DNA from 2 places in the Cryobacterium sp. TMT2-17-1 genome. Region 2 is predicted to be linked to the other one. Evidence: predicted binding sites of a transcription regulator. Region 2 holds the regulator's gene; the other holds the start of a gene.
The links. The regulator HrcA, encoded in region 2, represses chaperone genes, less so after heat shock. The targets are predictions, from matches to a motif close to TTNGCACTCGNNNNNNNCGAGTGCNAA.
Positions count from the first base shown of each region.

Region 1 (8,725 bases), on a different contig from region 2:
GAGTTGGCCTTTGTCAAATAACACCGTTCCCAGCAACAAGCCGGTCAAGTCGACCGACCTGCACATCGGCGAGGCCGAACCGGGCTGCAAGAAGCGCGACCCGATCCTGGTTGCCGACGGCGTGAGTCGAACCTTCGGCGGTCTCAAGGCCGTCGACGTCGACCACGTCGAGATCCCGCGCGGCGCCATCACGGCGCTGATCGGACCCAACGGAGCCGGCAAGACCACCCTGTTCAACCTGCTGACGGGCTTCGACAAGCCTGACACCGGGTCGTGGACCTTCGAGGGTCGCCCCCTGTCGGGGATGCCCGCGTTCAAGGTGGCCCGGATGGGCCAGGTGCGCACTTTCCAGCTCACCAAGGCGCTCGGCCTGCTGACCGTCATGGACAACATGCTGCTCGGCGCCAAGGGCCAGGCCGGCGAGAACCTGTTCCGGGCGATCTTCCCCTTCTTCTGGGCCAAACAGGAGGAGGCGAACAGGGTGCAGGCCCTCGATATCCTCGAACGGTTCAAGCTCGACACCAAGAAGGATGACTACGCCGCAAGCCTCTCCGGCGGGCAGCGCAAGCTGCTCGAGATGGCACGGGCGCTGATGAGCGAGCCGAGCCTGGTGATGCTCGACGAGCCGATGGCCGGGGTGAACCCGGCACTGACGCAGTCGCTACTGGACCACATCCTCAACCTGAAGGCGGAGGGCATGACGGTTCTGTTCGTCGAACACGACATGCATATGGTGCGCCACATCGCCGACTGGGTCATCGTGATGGCCGAAGGCCGCGTGGTCGCCGAGGGCGACCCGCACGAGGTGATGCGTAACCCCGCCGTGATCGACGCCTACCTGGGTCAGCACCACGACGAGGACCTCGGCGAGGATCCGGCCGCCGAAACAGAACATGTGGAAGCCATTAAGGAGTTGCTCGATTGACGAACACCAGCCCCGCCGCCGCGCCGGCTTACACGCCCACCGGGCAGCCCGTCGTCGAGGTCAAGACGGTGACGGCCGGCTACCTGCCGGGCGTCAACATCCTCAACGCCTGCTCCCTGACCGCCTACGACGGCGAGCTGATCGGGATCATCGGCCCGAACGGCGCCGGCAAGTCCACGCTGCTCAAGTCGATCTTCGGCCAGGTCAAGGTCCGGGAGGGTGAGATCCTGCTTCGCGGCGAGAACATCACCAACCTCAAGGCGAACAAGCTCGTGGCCAAGGGCGTCGGTTTCGTGCCCCAGACGAACAACGTCTTCCCCACGCTCACGATCCAGGAAAACCTGGAGATGGGCATGTTCCTGAAGCCGAAAGGCCTGACCGAACGCCTCGAGTTCGTCACGGAGATCTTCCCGGAGCTCGGGAAGCGTCTGCAGCAGCGCGCCGGATCGCTGTCCGGCGGGGAACGCCAGATGGTGGCCATGTCGCGGGCGCTGATGATGGGCCCGCACGTACTGCTGCTCGACGAGCCGAGCGCAGGCCTCTCCCCCGTGCGCCAGGACGAGGCGTTCCTGCGTGTCAAGGAGATCAACAAGGCCGGCGTGACCACGATCATGGTGGAGCAGAATGCGCGCCGGTGCCTGCAGATCTGCGACCGCGGTTACGTGCTCGACCAGGGCCGTGACGCCTACACGGGCACCGGCCGCGAGCTGCTGAACGATCCCAAGGTGATCGGCCTCTACCTCGGCACCCTCGGCCAGGACGACTAGCCGGAGCCGCCAGCACCGACTGCACGCCCCGCACGACGAAGCGGCGCCCGAGATCTTCGGGCGCCGCTTCCGTGTGTCCGGTGCTCCGTGTCCGGTGACGCCGATCGTGTCCGGGAGAGGGACGTCACCGGGTGACGGCCGTCACCGGGCGCACGAAGAAGGGCCCCGACCGAAGTCGGGGCCCTTCCAGATCGAATGCCGGTCAGCGACGAATCGTGACTAGTTGATGCGCTTGTACGTGTTGTCTTCGAGGTACTCGTAGACGCCGATGGTTGCCTCGGTCGGGTCGCCGTTCTCATCGAACGTGACCGGGCCGGAGAAGCCCTCGTAGTCGACCTGGTCGCCGGCCGCGAGGGCTTTAGCCGCCGCGGTGAAGTCGGAGACCGTGGTGCCGTCGCCGGTTCCCCCAGAGACCTGGCGGAGGTGCTTGGAGATGGCCTCACCTGAGACGTCGTTGGCCGCGTAGGCGGCCAGCGCGACGAGCATGACGGCGTCGTAAGATTCTGCCGCGTAGCTGAAGTCGGTCAGGGTGGGGTCGATCTCCTTGAGACGATCGGTGAAGTCGCCGAGGGTTCCTACGTCGAGGCCGGGCAGCGTGCCCTTGGCACCGGTGATGATGCCGGCGTCGAAGTCCTTGCTGTAGTCGGACAGGTTGCCGTCCACGAAGTACAGGTTGCCACCGGGGAAGCCGGAGCCGACCAGTGCGGGGGTGATGACCTTGGCCTGGTCGAACGTGATCAGGGCAATCGCGTCGGGGTTGGCGGCGGTCACTTCGGAGATCTGAGCGGCGAAGTTGGAGTCACCCTCGTTGAACAGGGACGTGGCGACAACCTCGCCGCCCGCAGCCTCGAAGGCGGTCGTCGTGGACTCGGCCAGGCCGGTGCCGTAAGAGTCGTTGAGCACGATCAGGCCGAGGGTGCTGTTGCCGTCGTCGGCGATCTGGGTGCCCAGGACTTCACCCTGCAGCAGGTCGGACGGGGCGGTGCGCCAGTAGAGGTCCTTGTCGGCGTACTTCGTGAAGTCCGCCGAGGTGTTGGCCGGGGAGAACTGCACGACGCCCGCGCCGGTGATCTGGTCGATCACGGTCTTGGAGACGCCGGAGGATGCCGCGCCGATGATGGCGGAAACCTTCTGCGAGAGAAGGTCGGTCACCGAACCGGTCGCGGTGTCCGTCGTGGTGTCGCCGGAGTCACGGAAGATGGCCTCAACGGTCAATCCGAGGTTCGCGTCGTTGATGTCCTTGACGGCCAGGGCGACGCCGGCTTCTTCGGGCGGGCCGAGGAAGGCCAGGGCGCCACTCTGGGGAAGGATGGTGCCGACCTTCAGGGTCAGGTCACGGTCGCCGGCCGTGATGGCCTGGGCGTCTCCGCTCGCGGCGGGGGCTTCCGATGCAGCCGGCTCAGTGGTGTTGCTGCTGCAGCCGGTGAGCAGAAGTGCACTGACGCCGACCAAGGCGACTCCAGTGACGACTGCCCGAACTGAGCGGGAGGCCGAGGCCTTCGCGAATACGCTCATGTTGCTCCTTGGGACTAGGAATGAGAAATGACAGCGGTCGATTGACTGCCGTTCTGTCACATTATTGACAGGAATCGCGCGAAACAAGGCAACCGGGTTACATCCGTGTAACGCAGACCAAATCGTTACGATCGGCGGCCGGTGACGCCCTGATAAGCGATCTGTTGCGCATCGGCCAGCGCGGCCGCACATTCTCCCCAGGATGCGCAGGCGAACGCCCCGGTACTGACCTGGTCGAGAGCGGGCCTGATCGACGCCGCACCGTCGTCTCCGGCCCGTGCTGCGGCCAGGGCGCTCAAGACGACTCCGTCATAGGCTTCACCGCCGCCGGCAGTGTCGACCAGCCCTGGATCGAGGGTGCGCAGGCGCGCTGCGAAGCCGTCACTGGCGGCCAGCGGCGTGCCTCCGTTCGCGAAGTCGCCGAGCCACAGCAGTACCACCGGCGCCGCCGCGACGGCGGCCGCCAGATCGCCCGGCATCGGAACGGTGGCGTCCCACAGCACGACGTCGACGCCACGAGCCAACAAGTCGGTCAGCGACGTCGCCGGGTCGACGGCGGAGTCGCGGTGGATGATCTCGATCGGAGCCCCGAGAATTCGGCCCTGCTCGGTGATCTCCCGGGCGGCCAGTTCGGAGCCGGCCACCTGTGCCGCACCACTGGCCGCCGCCGGGCCCGTCATGGGGAACAGAGTTCCGAGGCGCACGGTCCCGTCACCGGACGGAGCCACCACGACGGACGCGGCGGCAGCGGGCTCGACTGAGGGCGGCGCGACCTCAGCCCTACATCCGGACAGCAGGAGCACGCAGGCCAGCGCCCCGACGAGGATGACGGGCAGGGAAGTCGACGCAGTGCGCATCCGGTGTCCTTTCACATACGAGGTGCGTCCCCGAGCGTAGCGGGGCTCAGACCGGTTCAAGGGACGCACGCCGGGGCGCGCGTCCGGTGAGGACCATGTCGGTCGTGAGAACGACCAGCGCCACCCAGACCAGTGCGAAACCGACCCAGCGCTCGGGCGGCATGGGCTCGAGCAGCACGAAGACGCCGACCAGGAACTGCAGGATCGGAGCGAAGTACTGGATCAGACCCATGTATGTCAGAGGCAGGCGCCGGGCCGCGGCGGCGAAGAACAACAGCGGCACAGCGGTCACAACACCTGCTGCCAGCAGCCCCACGGTATGCCAGATGGACACGCTTCCGAAGGTGAGACCGGAGACAGAGGCCACCACGATCAGCTGCACCACGGCGATGGGTGCGAGCCAGACCGTTTCGAGGGTGAGTCCGGCGACGGCATCGACGTCGCGGCCGACCCTTTTCTTGATCAATCCGTAGAATCCGAACGAGAACGCGAGGATGAGCGACACCCACGGCAGCGAGCCGTAGCCGACGGTGAGCACGACGACGGCCCCGAGGCTGATTCCCACGGCCACCCACTGCAGCAGGCGCAGCCTCTCGCGCAGCAGAATGACGCCGAGGAACACGGTCACGATCGGGTTGATGAAGTAGCCGAGGGCTGCCTCGACCACGTGGCCGCTGAGGGCGGCGAAGACGTAGGTCTGCCAGTTGACGAAGATCAGCAGGCCGGCCAGACCCATGGTGAACACGATGCGAGGCCTCCGCAGCAGCGCGAGGAAGGACTTCCACTTGCGCGTGACCGTGATCAGCAGTGCGCAGAACACCAGGGAGAAGAGAACCCGCCAGGCCACGATCTCGAAGGCACCACTGGGCGCGAGGAGTAGAAAGTAGAGCGGCAGCGTGCCCCAGAGGGCGTAGGCGAGGACCGCGTAGATCAGTCCCTTGCTCTGCTCCGACCGCGCCGGGCGGGCCGCGCGGATTTTCCCGGGTGGAAGAGCGTCTTGCGCCACAGCGGACCTTTCTTAACGACGAATCCCGGATGGCCAGGGCCATCCGGGATTCTACCGTTGCGTGGGTGTGGCTAGCGAACGACGACTGCGAGCACGTCGCGGGCCGACAGGACGAGGAGGTCCTCACCACCGAACTTGACTTCGGTTCCACCGTACTTGGAGTAGATCACCTTGTCGCCGACGGCGACGTCGAGTGGAATGCGGTTGCCGTTGTCGTCAATGCGGCCGGGGCCGACTGCGACAACTTCGCCCTCCTGGGGCTTTTCCTTGGCGGTGTCAGGAATGACCAGACCTGATGCGGTGGTCTGCTCTGCGTCGACCTGCTTGATGACGATGCGATCCTCGAGCGGCTTGATGGAGACCGACACGGTTGACCTCTTTCTTAGCTAAGACATAGTTAGCAGACTCACAGCGAGAGTGCCAAGACGAGTTTAGGGCGCATCTGGCACTCACGCAACGTGAGTGCCAGATGCGTCGTGTTGATAGGTTTACACGATGGAACGCTCAGAGCTCGTCGAGCTGTTATCGCCGGGCGGTTTGCGCCTGCTGGACTCGTTGCCGCCGTACGACGCGGCCGCCGACGTCGTGCGGGTGGTGAGCGAACTGCGCAAGGCCGGACACAGCCCCGAGCTGGTCACCGCGGTGCTCAGCCAGTCCCGGCTCCGAGCCAGGGCCGTGCCCAAGTTCGGCGAGTTCGCCGGCCGCATGCTGTTTACGGAGGCCGGCCTCGAGCAGGCCACCCGGCTGCGGGTGGCGGCGCTGCACGCCGGCCGCTTCGCGGGCGCGTCCCTGAACCGGGTCGTCGACCTCGGCTGCGGCATCGGAGGCGACGCCATGGCCCTGGCCGCCATGGACCTCACGGTGACGGGGGTGGACGCCGACGAGGTGACCGCGACCGTCGCCAGCTACAACCTGGCTCCGTTCGAGAACGCGAGCGTTCTGCACTCGTCCGCGGAAGACGTCGACCTGGCCGGCTTCGACGCCGCCTGGCTCGACCCGGCCCGGCGCACCGCCGGGCACTCCAACACCTCGCGCCTGACCCGGCCGGAGGACTACTCCCCGCACCTCGATTTTGTCTTCGGTCTCAGTGAGCGGATGCCCGTCGGCGTCAAGCTCGGGCCGGGCCACGACCGCGAGCTGATCCCCGCGGAAGCCGAGTCGCAGTGGGTCTCCGTGGACGGCAAGCTCGTGGAGATGGGGCTGTGGTTCGGAGCACTGGCGCGCGCCGGCATCCGTCGCTCCGCCCTGCTGCTCGGCCGGACCGGGATCCACGAACTGACCGCGCCCCACGACAGCACGGATGCCCCGGTGGGAGTGCTGGGCGACTACCTGTACGAGCCGGACGGCGCGATCATCCGTGCCCGTCTGATCGGGGACCTGGCCCGGTCGCTCGACGCGTCGATGCTGAGCGAGGGGATCGCGTATTTCACCTCCGAGACCCTGCAACGCACGCCCTTCGCCACCGCATTCCGGGTGCTCGAGGTGCTGCCGGTCGACGAGAAGAAGCTGCGGCTGGGCCTACAAGAACGCCGCATCGGCACTCTCGAGATCAAGAAACGCGGCGTGGACGTCGACCCGGCCACCCTGCGCACCCGACTGAAGCTCAAGGGCCCCGAGTCGGCGACGCTCGTGCTCACCCGGGCCGCCGGCCACCGGGTGGCTCTGCTGGTGGAGCGGATTCCGCCACTCGACTGAGGCCAGCGGCGAAGGACAGCATGGCTCAGCCGGGCACGACCGTCAGCACCTGTGTGACGATCGACACCCACCCGACCGCGAGGACCAGCCCGGCCAGCCCGGTCCACAGCCCGTAGGCCCACGCGGTGCCGGCACGGCGCTCGGTCACGCGGGCCATCACGGCCAGCACGACCGCGGCCAGGGAGAGCGCCGCACCCCAGACGCCGAAGACCGCGATCAGCAGCCCCAGCAGCCCGAAGACGAGCGATGCGATGGACAGCCCGCCCTGGCCTGCCTGCGCGGTCAGCTCGCTGTCGGTGTAGACGTACGGCACCCATTCGGTAGGGGCTGTGATGGTCGACGCGTAGTCCAGCTCCCCCGGAGCGGGCGCCGGAGGCCGGGTGAGGTCGACCCGGAAGTCATCGTTGCGGGACCAGTCCCGTTCCTCCCCAACCATCCCCGCTGCTATCTTCCGCTCAGTACGACGAGTTGGGGATGGTGGCGAAGAAGACAGACCAGATCACGATACTGACCAGTGCCAGACCGACGCCGATGAACCCCGTGATCAGCCCGGTCAGCCAGAAGCCCCTCGCCTGCGGCTCCTTCGACTTACCGAGGAAGCCCAGGACGACCGCGGCGGCGGGGATGAACAGTCCGAGGATGCCACCCACAATCGGGAGGAACACGATCGGCGAGCCGAGCACGCCGATAACGCCGGCGACCAGCGCCAAGATGCTGAAAATCGGCTGCTTCGCGGCGACCGCACCGAAGGGCGACGAATACGCGTCGCCATGGGCAGGCGCCTGGGTCATCGCCGGGGTGCCGTAGCCGGGCGGCGGGGTCGCGGCGCCGTAGGCGGGCGGGACGGAGGCCGACGGGGTCGGGCCGTTGTACGCCGGCGGGGCGGCGGACGCCCCCTGCTCGTCGCGCGGGATATCGGGGACCTGCGGCACGTCAGGCACCTCCGGCACGCCGGGCACCTGGGGCACGTCAGGCACGCGGGGCACGTCAGAGTTGCTGGGGTTGTTGGAATCGCTCATGCGAATTCATTCCTTTCCGGACAACGGGGTGGCGTCGCTAATTGCATATCGGGTCACGGGTCATCGACGCGCAGGGTTTCTGCCCGTGGCCACCGGGTCAGTAGGTATTGAGCAGGGTCGGGTCGTTCGCGATCGCGATCATCAACGGGATCAGCAGGACGACGGCCAGGAGCTGAGCCGCCAGGCCGGCGTAGCCGACAATGAGGCCGGCAATCGCGAGTCCCCGTCCCTTTTCTCCGGTCTTCCCGATCTGGCTCAGACCGATGTGGCCGGTGATGATGCCGACCAGGGAGATCCCGAGCACCGAGGTCACGAGCGACACAATGGACAGCACGTTGTACTTCTCGGATGGGCCCTGCGGCGCGTAGGGCTGAGGGTAGCCCGGCTGGGCGTAGGCCGGAGCGGCCTGCGCCGCCGGCGGCTGGAACATGGGCGGGTTAACCGGCGGCTCGTTGGGATCGGTCATGTCGATTGCTCCTTCGGGAATGGTGCATCTGGGCTGCCAATCTGGCTCCCAGCCGGACAAGGTGTTGATCGCACGAACAAACGTCGCCTGCCGAAGCTAGAATACCCGTCCGGTGGCGAAATACCGGTGGGAGGGGGTTTCAGACCTGGATCTCGGAGACCGGAAGGGTGGAGTCCGCCCCGAACTCCAGTGACGAAGGCGCATGCCCGGCCATGATCAGCTGCGCCCCGAGGGCGGCGATCATGGCGCCGTTGTCGGTGCAGAGCGATAGAGGCGGGATGCGCAGGGCGATGCCGGCGGCATCCGTGCGCTCCTGGGCCACCTGACGCAGCCGGGCGTTGGCGATCACGCCGCCCCCGAGCAGGAGCCTCGGCACACCGAGGTCGACGCAGGCCGCGACTGACTTGGTCAGGAGGATGTCGACGACCGCCTCTCGGAAACTGGCGGCCACGTCGGCCAGCGGCACCGACTCATC
Region 1 is NZ_SOGC01000032.1:8,334-17,058, forward strand. Features, by position in the region: gene E3O47_RS08445 (branched-chain amino acid ABC transporter permease) at 1-21, shown strand, start outside; gene E3O47_RS08450 (ABC transporter ATP-binding protein) at 11-925, shown strand; gene E3O47_RS08455 (ABC transporter ATP-binding protein) at 922-1,692, shown strand; gene E3O47_RS08460 (ABC transporter substrate-binding protein) at 1,912-3,207, opposite strand; gene E3O47_RS08465 (ABC transporter substrate-binding protein) at 3,333-4,064, opposite strand; gene rarD (EamA family transporter RarD) at 4,111-5,070, opposite strand; gene groES (co-chaperone GroES) at 5,142-5,438, opposite strand; gene E3O47_RS08480 (methyltransferase domain-containing protein) at 5,566-6,765, shown strand; gene E3O47_RS08485 (DUF4190 domain-containing protein) at 6,791-7,201, opposite strand; gene E3O47_RS08490 (DUF4190 domain-containing protein) at 7,221-7,784, opposite strand; gene E3O47_RS08495 (DUF4190 domain-containing protein) at 7,882-8,250, opposite strand; gene tsaD (tRNA (adenosine(37)-N6)-threonylcarbamoyltransferase complex transferase subunit TsaD) at 8,390-8,725, opposite strand, start outside.
Region 1: the regulator HrcA is predicted to act here: its motif matches at 5,513-5,539, upstream of groES (co-chaperone GroES).

Region 2 (8,725 bases):
TCACCCCGTCGATGCCGAGCTCCGTGGCCGCCTGCACAGCCAGTTCGTCCCGGTCTCCCTTGGCGAGAGCCTGGACCAGACGGATGCGCGGCGTCAGCAGCGCGGTCACGGTCACCGTCTCGACGCGCAGGGTCAGCAGCCTCGCATCTGCGTCAACGACGGTGGCGGCGAGCATGAGCCCGGCCCCGTTCCCGATCTGCAGGCGCTCGCCCGGGCGCACCCGGCTGACGGTGACCGCGTGCCGGGCCTCGGCGCCGCCGATGCCGACGACCGCCCCCGGCACGCAATCGGCGGCGTGGAGCGCCTCATCGATGAAGAAGTGTGCCATCGACGCCTAGCCGCGAAACCGATCGCGCAGCTTGGCGAAAAGTCCCTGCTGAAAGGCGCTGAGGGCAGGAACCGGCGCCTTGTGGCGGGCCGCAAAGGCCTCGATCAGCTCCCGCTCCTTGTGGTCGAGACGGGTCGGCGTGACCACGTGCACGCCGACCTTCAGGTCGCCGCGTCCGTTCCCGCGCAGACGGGTTACGCCGCGGTCCTTGACCGTGATGATCTCGGCGCTCTGCGTGCCCGGCCTGAGCTCGACCTCGATGTCGCCGTCGAGCGCCTTGACGGTCGCGGATCTGCCGAGGATGGCATCCGTCATCGGCACCTCGAGGGTGCAGAGCAGGTCGTCGCCGTCACGGCTGAACACGTCGTGGTGGCGCACCTTCATCTCAAGGTAGAGGTCGCCGTTGGGACCGCCGGCCGGACCAGCCTCGCCGCTGCCAGGCATCTGCAGGCGCAGGCCCGTGTCGACCCCCGCCGGGATGTCGACGGGGACCGTGCGACGCGCTCGCACGCGGCCCTGGCCCTGGCAGGTGACGCAGGGAGTGGCGATGATCGTGCCGTAGCCGCGGCAGGAACCGCAGGGGCTGCTCGTCATGACATTGCCGAGCAGCGACCGCACGGCGCGCTGGATGGTGCCGGTGCCGTGGCAGATGTCGCAGGTGACGGGCGCGGTGCCCGGCTGGCAGCACGTGCCGCTGCAGGTCGCGCACATGATGGCCGTGTCGACCTCAAGCTCCCGGTGCGTGCCGAAGATGATCTCATCGAGGTCGAGGTCGACCCGGATCAGGGCATCCTGGCCGCGCTCTCGGCGCGACCGAGGCCCGCGGCTGGATCCCCCGCCGCCGAAGAAGGTCTCGAAAATGTCGCCGAAGTTGCCGAAGTTGCCGTCGAAACCGGCGCCTCCGCCGCCGCCCGAGCGGCCGTTGCCGCCACGGTCGTAGTTGTCGCGTTGCTTGACGTCGCTGAGCACGTCGTAGGCGTGCGTGACGGATTTGAAGCGCTCGGATGCATCCGCGCCCGGGTTCACGTCGGGGTGCAGCTGCCGGGCCAGCCTGCGGTAGGCCTTCTTGATCTCGTCGGTCGAGGCGTCGCGGGCAACGCCGAGTACTTCGTAATGGTCAGCCAAAGCTGGCTCTCCTAGGTCTGTTCTGAAATGTGGTGTTCCGCCGGCTTCTGGGCCGAGGGGAACTGGTCAATTCTCGCCGAGAAGGCGTGAAAGGTAGCGGGCGACCGCACGGACGGCCGCCATGTTGTTCGAGTAGTCCATCCGAGTGGGGCCGAGTACGCCGAGGCGCGCCAGGTTGCCGCCCTGCGAGGAGTAGCCGCTGGTGAGCACGGATGTCTCGGCCAGACCGAACGGGGCATTCTCCCGGCCGATACTGACGGACACGCCGTGCTGGTCAGAGGCCATCTCGCCGAACAGCCGCAGAAGCACGACCTGTTCCTCGATGGCCTCGAGCACCGGGAAAATGCTGCCGGTGAAGTCTTCCTCAGTGCGCACGAGGTTGGCGGCGCCGGCCATCACGAGCCGGTCCTGCCTGTTCGCGCCGACCTGGTCCCGCAGGGTGCCGGTGATCAGATCCACCGCCTCCTGCTGCTCGATCGGGCCGAGGCCGGAGCCGGCGGTGAGAGAGCTGCCGGTAAGGGTGCTGGCGGCCTCGCCCATGCCCAGCCCGACCAGGGCAGAATTCAACCGGGTGCGCAGTTCGATCAGAACGGGTTCAGCCAGGGGCCGGGGCAGGTCGACGACGCGTTGCTCGACCCGTCCGGCATCCGTGATCAGAACCGACAGGAGGCGAGTCTCGGACAGGGGCACCAGTTCGATGTGGCGCACCTTCGCGCGGGACAGCGACGGATACTGCACCAGGGCGACCTGATGGGTGAGCTGCGAGAGCAGCCGCACGCTGCGGGCCAGCACCTCGTCAAGGTCGGCCGACTGACCGAGGAACGTCTCGATGGCTTGGCGCTGCGCCGCCGAGAGCGGGCGCAGATCGGCGAGATGGTCGACGAACAGGCGGTAGCCCTTATCGGTGGGGATGCGGCCCGACGAGGTGTGCGGAGCCGCGATCAACTCTTCCTCTTCGAGCAGGGCCATGTCGTTGCGGATCGTGGCCGCCGAGACCCCGAAGGAATGCCGGTCGACGATAGATTTGGAACCGACGGGTTCGCGGGAGGCTACATAGTCCTGAACGATCACACGCAGGACTTCGAGACTGCGATCGGACACCATAGCGCTCGCCTCCTCCCAGCGTCGCGAGTGCAGCATCGATTGGCACTCGCGGTATGTGACTGCCAATCATACCGCGACCGGCTGGGCTTACCCATTGCTCCCCAATGTTGGGGCGCAGTAACTTAGGCATGTAGCACCTCTTCCCCGGTGCACTGAAAGGCATGATCATGAGTAATTTCACTGGTCCCGGACCCGATGATCCGTACCAGGGCCAACGGCCGCCGCAACCGCCCTACCAGCCTGCCGCCCCGGGACCGTCGGCACCCCTGACGGAGGCGGATGACCGCCAATGGGCGTCCCTCGCACATCTGGGCGGGATCCTCATGTTCGTGCCGTCCCTGGTGCTGTGGCTGCTCTTCAAGGACCGCGGACCTCTGACCAGCGTCGAGGCGAAGGAAGCGCTCAACTTTCAGATCACGCTTCTGATCGGCTACTTCGCGATCAACTTTTTTGCAACGGTCATCGGCTTCCTCACATTCGGCATCGGCGGCGTCATCGGCGGTCTCGCCTGGGTGCTGTACATCCTCGGTGTTGTCTTCTCGGTGCTCGGCTACCTCCAGGCGAAGGACGGCAACCACTACCGGTACCCGTTCGCCCTGCGCCTGATCAAGTAGCCCGGCGCACTCGGTTTTTCTTCAGAAGGAGCACCAATGACCAATTCCACCCCACCACCGCCGCCCAACCCGAACCAGGCTCCCACCCCGATGAACCCGGCCGACGAGAAACTGTGGGCCACCCTCGTGCACGTCGGCGGCATTCTGTTCTATTTCGTGCCGGCCCTGATCGGCTACATCGTGCTCAAGGACCGCGGCCCGTTCATCCGGGCACACACCGCGACCGCACTGAACTTCCAGCTCACGCTCCTGATCGCCTACGCGGTCGGCGGCGTCCTGACGATCATCCTCGTCGGCTACCTCGTTCTCCTCGCTGCCTCCGTTCTGATGGTCGTGTTCGGCATCATGGCCGCCTTGGCCGCAAACCGGGGCGAGTACTACACGTATCCGCTGTCGATCAAGTTCGTGAACTGAGTTCAGTCGGCAAGCAGGCGGCGCACGACGGCATCCGCCAGGAGGCGTCCTCTGAGGGTCAGTTCGATCGAACCGAAGAGGGCTGCTTTCGCGTCGATGAGTTCGTCGGCGATGAGTCCCGCCACCTCGTGGCGCCTGAGCGGGCTGAGCGAGTCGATGGGGATACCCTCGCGGATTCGGGTGAGCAAGAGCACCCGCTCCACCTCCTGAGTGGCCGCATCGAGGGTCTCCCGCCCGGCGGCCGGTGAGTCGCCGGCGCGAATCCGATCGCCGTAGGCCGACGGATGCTTGACGTTCCACCAGCGCACCCCACCGATGTGGCTGTGGGCTCCGGGCCCCACACCCCACCAGTCCTGGCTGCGCCAGTAGGCGAGGTTGTGGCGCGAGCGGTGCGCGTCATCCGTCGCCCAGTTGCTGACCTCATACCAGCCGTAGCCTGCCGAGGACAGTAGGTCGTCGGCCAGCTCATAGAACTCGGCCTGAACGTCGTCATCGACAGGGGCCAGTTCGCCGCGCTTGATCTGGCGGGCCAGCTTGGTGCCCTCCTCGACGATAAGCGAGTAGGCGCTGACGTGGGTGGGAGCCTGCCGGATGGCGTGCTCGAGGCTGGTGCGCCAATCGACGAGGGTCTCCCCCGGTGTGCCGTAGATCAGGTCGAGGGACACGTCGAGGCCGGCCTCGCGCGCCCACTGCACCACAAGCGGCACCCGCTCGGGGTCGTGGGTGCGCTCGAGGGTGGCCAGCACGCTCGGTACCGCGGACTGCATGCCGAAGGATACCCGGGTGAAGCCGGACTCGGCGAGGCGGCCGAGGTAGGCGGCGTCGACGGAGTCGGGGTTCGCCTCGGTGGTCACCTCGGCGCCGGGTGCGATCCCCCAGGTGGAGCGCACGGCCTCCAGCATCCGCACCAGGTCGTCGGCCGGGAGCAGGGTGGGGGTGCCGCCGCCGAAGAAGACGGTCGCCGCCTGGCGGGCCGGCACGCCCGACTGAGTCAGGATCCGGCCGGCCGACTGGACCTCGGTGATCGCCTGGCCGGCATAGTCATGCTGGCTCGCGCCCCGCAACTCGGTGGCGGTATAGGTGTTGAAGTCGCAGTAGCCGCAGCGGACCCGGCAGAACGGCACGTGCAGGTAGACGCCGAAATCGCGCTGGGCTGCTCCCACGGCGGCCGAGGCCGGCAGCAGTCCGTCGCTGGGTGCGGGGTCGCCGAGGGGAAGGGCACTGCCCATGCGGTTAGACCGCGCCGATCGGATGCAGCGCGCGTAGGTACCGAGCGGTGATTTTGGCCTGTTGCCGCCGCACGAACGGCCAGCCCAGCCGGTAGAACCAGTTGCCGGGGCGGGAGAAGGCGCGGATGGTCAGCCAGACCGAGTCGTCCTCGCGTCTGTCGACGATGAACGATTCCTCGCCGCTGGCCGGGTGCCCGGCCATGGTGCCGTATGCGAAGCCGAGGCGGTCGGGTTCATCGATCACGTAGACCACGCGCACGGGGGCGTCGATGGTGAAGGGGCCTAACTTGCTCGTGAGGTGCGCGGACATGCCGTTGACGATGTAGGGCGTGCCGTCCTCGGCGAAGACGGCCTCGTCCGGCTCGGGCTTCTGGTCGCGGGCGGCCTGGCCGTCGGCGTCGAAGACGAGTCCCGTGTACTGCTGGCCGGTGCCGTCCAGCAGGTCGGTGACGGTCATTCCGCTCCCCCGCTGCACGCCCCAGGTCATCAGCGACTTCGAGGCCAGCTGGAAGCGCTCCTCACCGCTGCCAAGGCGCACGGTGCGCTCGAGGGGCCGGTAGCCCTTGGGTGGGAACCGGAGCAGGTCCGGGGCGAGGGTGCCGCCGATGGACGCGTAGGTGACGGCGGTATCGGTGAAGGTGGCGCGGCGCATCCGTCTACTTCTTCTTCGGGGGCTCGTCACCGGACAGGGCGGCGATGAACGCCTCCTGGGGAACCTCGACCCGGCCGACCATCTTCATGCGCTTCTTGCCCTCCTTCTGCTTCTCCAGCAGCTTGCGCTTGCGGGAGATGTCGCCGCCGTAGCACTTGGCGAGAACATCCTTGCGGATGGCACTGATGGACTCGCGGGCGATGATGCGGGCGCCGATCGCGGCCTGGATGGGCACGTCGAACTGCTGGCGCGGGATGAGCTTGCGCAGCCTTCCCGTCATCAGCACGCCGTAGTCGTAGGCCTTGTCGCGGTGCACAATCGCGCTGAACGCGTCGACCTGTTCGCCCTGCAGCAGGATGTCGACCTTGACCAGGTCGGCCTCCTGAGAGCCGATGGGTTCGTAGTCGAGCGAGCCGTAGCCGGCGGTGCGGCTCTTGAGATTGTCGAAGAAGTCGAACACGATCTCACCGAGCGGCATCGTGTAGCGGATCTCGACCCGGTCCTCGCCGAGGTAGTCCATGCCGAGCAGGGTGCCGCGGCGGCTCTGGCAGAGTTCCATGATCACGCCGACGTAGTCCTTGGGTGCGAGGATGGCCGCCTTCACGATCGGCTCCTCGACCTTGGCGATCTTCCCGTTCGGGAACTCGCTCGGGTTGGTGACCGTGACAGACTTCTTGTCGTCGGTGGTGACCTCGTAGATCACACTGGGCGCCGTGGTGATCAGGTCGAGGCCGAACTCCCGGTCGAGCCGCTCGGTGATGATTTCCAGGTGCAGCAGCCCGAGGAAACCACAGCGGAAACCGAAACCGAGGGCGACGGATGTCTCGGGCTCGTACACGAGGGACGCGTCGGAGAGTTTGAGCTTGTCGAGGGCCTCCCGGAGGGCCGGGTAGTCGCTGCCGTCGATCGGGTAGAGGCCCGAGAAGACCATGGGCTTCGGCTCGGTGTAGCCCGGAAGGGCGACGGTGGCGGGGCGGAGCGCGGTGGTCACCGTGTCGCCGACCTTCGACTGGCGCACATCCTTCACGCCCGTGATCAGGTAGCCGACCTCGCCGACGCCGAGGCCCTTGCTGGTGGTGGGCTCGGGCGAGGTGACGCCGATCTCGAGAATCTCGTGCGTGGCACGGGTCGACATCATCTGGATCTTCTCGCGCGGGCCCAGCTTGCCGTCGATCATGCGCACATAGGTGACGACGCCACGGTAGCTGTCGTAGACCGAGTCGAAGATCATCGCGCGGGCCGGGGCGGCCGGGTCGCCGACCGGGGCCGGGATGAGGCGGGTGGCACGGTCGAGGAGTTCGGCGACGCCGACACCGGTCTTGCCGGAAACCCGGAGAACGTCGTCGGGACTGCCACCGATCAGGCTGGCGAGCTCCTTCGCGTACTTGTCGGGGTCGGCAGCCGGCAGGTCGATCTTGTTCAGCACCGGGATGATGGTGAGGTCGTTCTCCAGCGCCAGGTAGAGGTTGGCAAGGGTCTGCGCCTCGATCCCCTGGGCGGCGTCGACGAGGAGGATTGCTCCCTCGCACGCGGCCAGGCTGCGAGACACCTCGTAGGTGAAGTCCACGTGGCCGGGGGTGTCGATCATGTTCAGGGCGTAGGTCTGCCCGTCAAGTTCCCACGGCATACGGACGGCCTGGCTTTTGATGGTGATGCCGCGCTCGCGCTCGATGTCCATCCGGTCAAGGTATTGGGCGCGCATCGAACGGTCATCGACGACGCCGGTGATCTGCAGCATCCGGTCGGCCAACGTGGACTTGCCGTGGTCGATGTGGGCGATGATGCAGAAATTGCGGATGAACTCGGGCGGGGTGGCGGCCGGTTCAAGCGCCGTGAGGGGTCTCGGTGACATGGTCTGACAATTCTCCCATAGGTGGCTGGGTCCCGGTTTCGCCGTTGCCGCGCATCGTTCCAGGCTTGCGCGCGGGAACGGCCGCGCCCGGCGGCTCGCAGCGAACCACTGCCGTGAACCACTGCCGTGAACCACTGCCGTGGCTCTTCGGCGGGTAGTGTGGCCAATTCAGGAGATCCGACCGGGCGAGGCCGGACATCCGCACCGGTTCCGCACTGGTCCGCGGTGGCCCGGCCACCCGTGCGACGGATGTCCTGAGTTGGCCACAGACGCAGCGCCCGGCCGAGCACTCACCCACGGAAGAGCCAGAAGTGATTGACGCGAACCGGGTGCTGTCACTGCTGATCTGGTGCGGCTACTCCCTGATGTCTATCATCGGTATCGCCGTCACCCTCTAGTGCGGCTGCTCACCAGGAGGAATGAATGACACCCGCTGTCCCGGTTCTTTTCGTGCACGGGATCCGCACGTCGGGCACCATGTGGCGACGACAGCTGTCCATGCTGGGCGAGGCCGGGCATCCGGCACTCGCGATCGATCTGCCGGGGCACGGCGCCCGCATGGACGAAACGTTCACCGTGGCGGGCGCCCTGGCCGCCATCGACGAGGGCGTCGCTGCTCTGGGCGGCCGGGTGCTGCTGGTCGGCCTCTCCCTCGGCGGCTACTACGCCATCGAGTACGCCGCGCGCCACCCGCAGAAGGTGGCCGGGCTGGTCGCCGCGGGAAGCTGCGCGCTCCCGGCCGGCTGGCTGCTGGACGCCTACCGGGGCCTGGCCCGGCTGATCCGCCGACTGCCCGACCAGGGACTGTGGCTCCACACCACACTCGTGCGGGTGCTCCTCCCATCGGCAGGGGCCGCCGACACGCTCGCCGGCGGTGTGCCGCTGACGGTGATGGATGCCGGGCTCGGCGCCACCGGCAGCCTCCGCCCGCTGGACAGCCTGGCTCGCTATCCCGGCCCGGTGTGGCTGGTCAACGGTTCTCTGGATCAGTTCCGGCTGCATGAGCGCCGCTTCCTCGCCGCCTGCCGGGACGGGCGCCTCGTGATCGTCCCCCGGGCGTCGCACCTCGTCAGCCTGGCCCAACCGGAACGCTTCGCCGCGGTGCTGAGCGGCATCCTCACGGAGGTTGCGATCGACTGGCCCGGGCCGATTGTCGACCTGAACGAATAGCTGGTATCGTTGCCTGTTGGCTTGCGTGTTGGGTCCCACCCCACACGATTATTGCCGTACGGCGCCCTCTACCGCCAAGCGGCCCATCCGAAAAAGAATCTAACGAAAGCGTATAAACGTGGCAAACATCAAGTCGCAGATCAAGCGTATCGGCACCAACAAAAAGGCCCAGGAGCGCAACAAGTCGGTCAAGAGCGAGTTCAAGCGCGCTGTCCGCGCGACGCGCCTGGCGATCGC
Region 2 is NZ_SOGC01000009.1:28,249-36,973, forward strand. Features, by position in the region: gene E3O47_RS01535 (16S rRNA (uracil(1498)-N(3))-methyltransferase) at 1-328, opposite strand, end outside; gene dnaJ (molecular chaperone DnaJ) at 335-1,453, opposite strand; gene hrcA (heat-inducible transcriptional repressor HrcA) at 1,520-2,557, opposite strand; gene E3O47_RS01550 (DUF4870 domain-containing protein) at 2,725-3,171, shown strand; gene E3O47_RS01555 (DUF4870 domain-containing protein) at 3,208-3,585, shown strand; gene hemW (radical SAM family heme chaperone HemW) at 3,588-4,814, opposite strand; gene E3O47_RS01565 (DUF1990 domain-containing protein) at 4,819-5,466, opposite strand; gene lepA (translation elongation factor 4) at 5,471-7,318, opposite strand; gene E3O47_RS01575 (alpha/beta fold hydrolase) at 7,742-8,488, shown strand; gene rpsT (30S ribosomal protein S20) at 8,607-8,725, shown strand, end outside.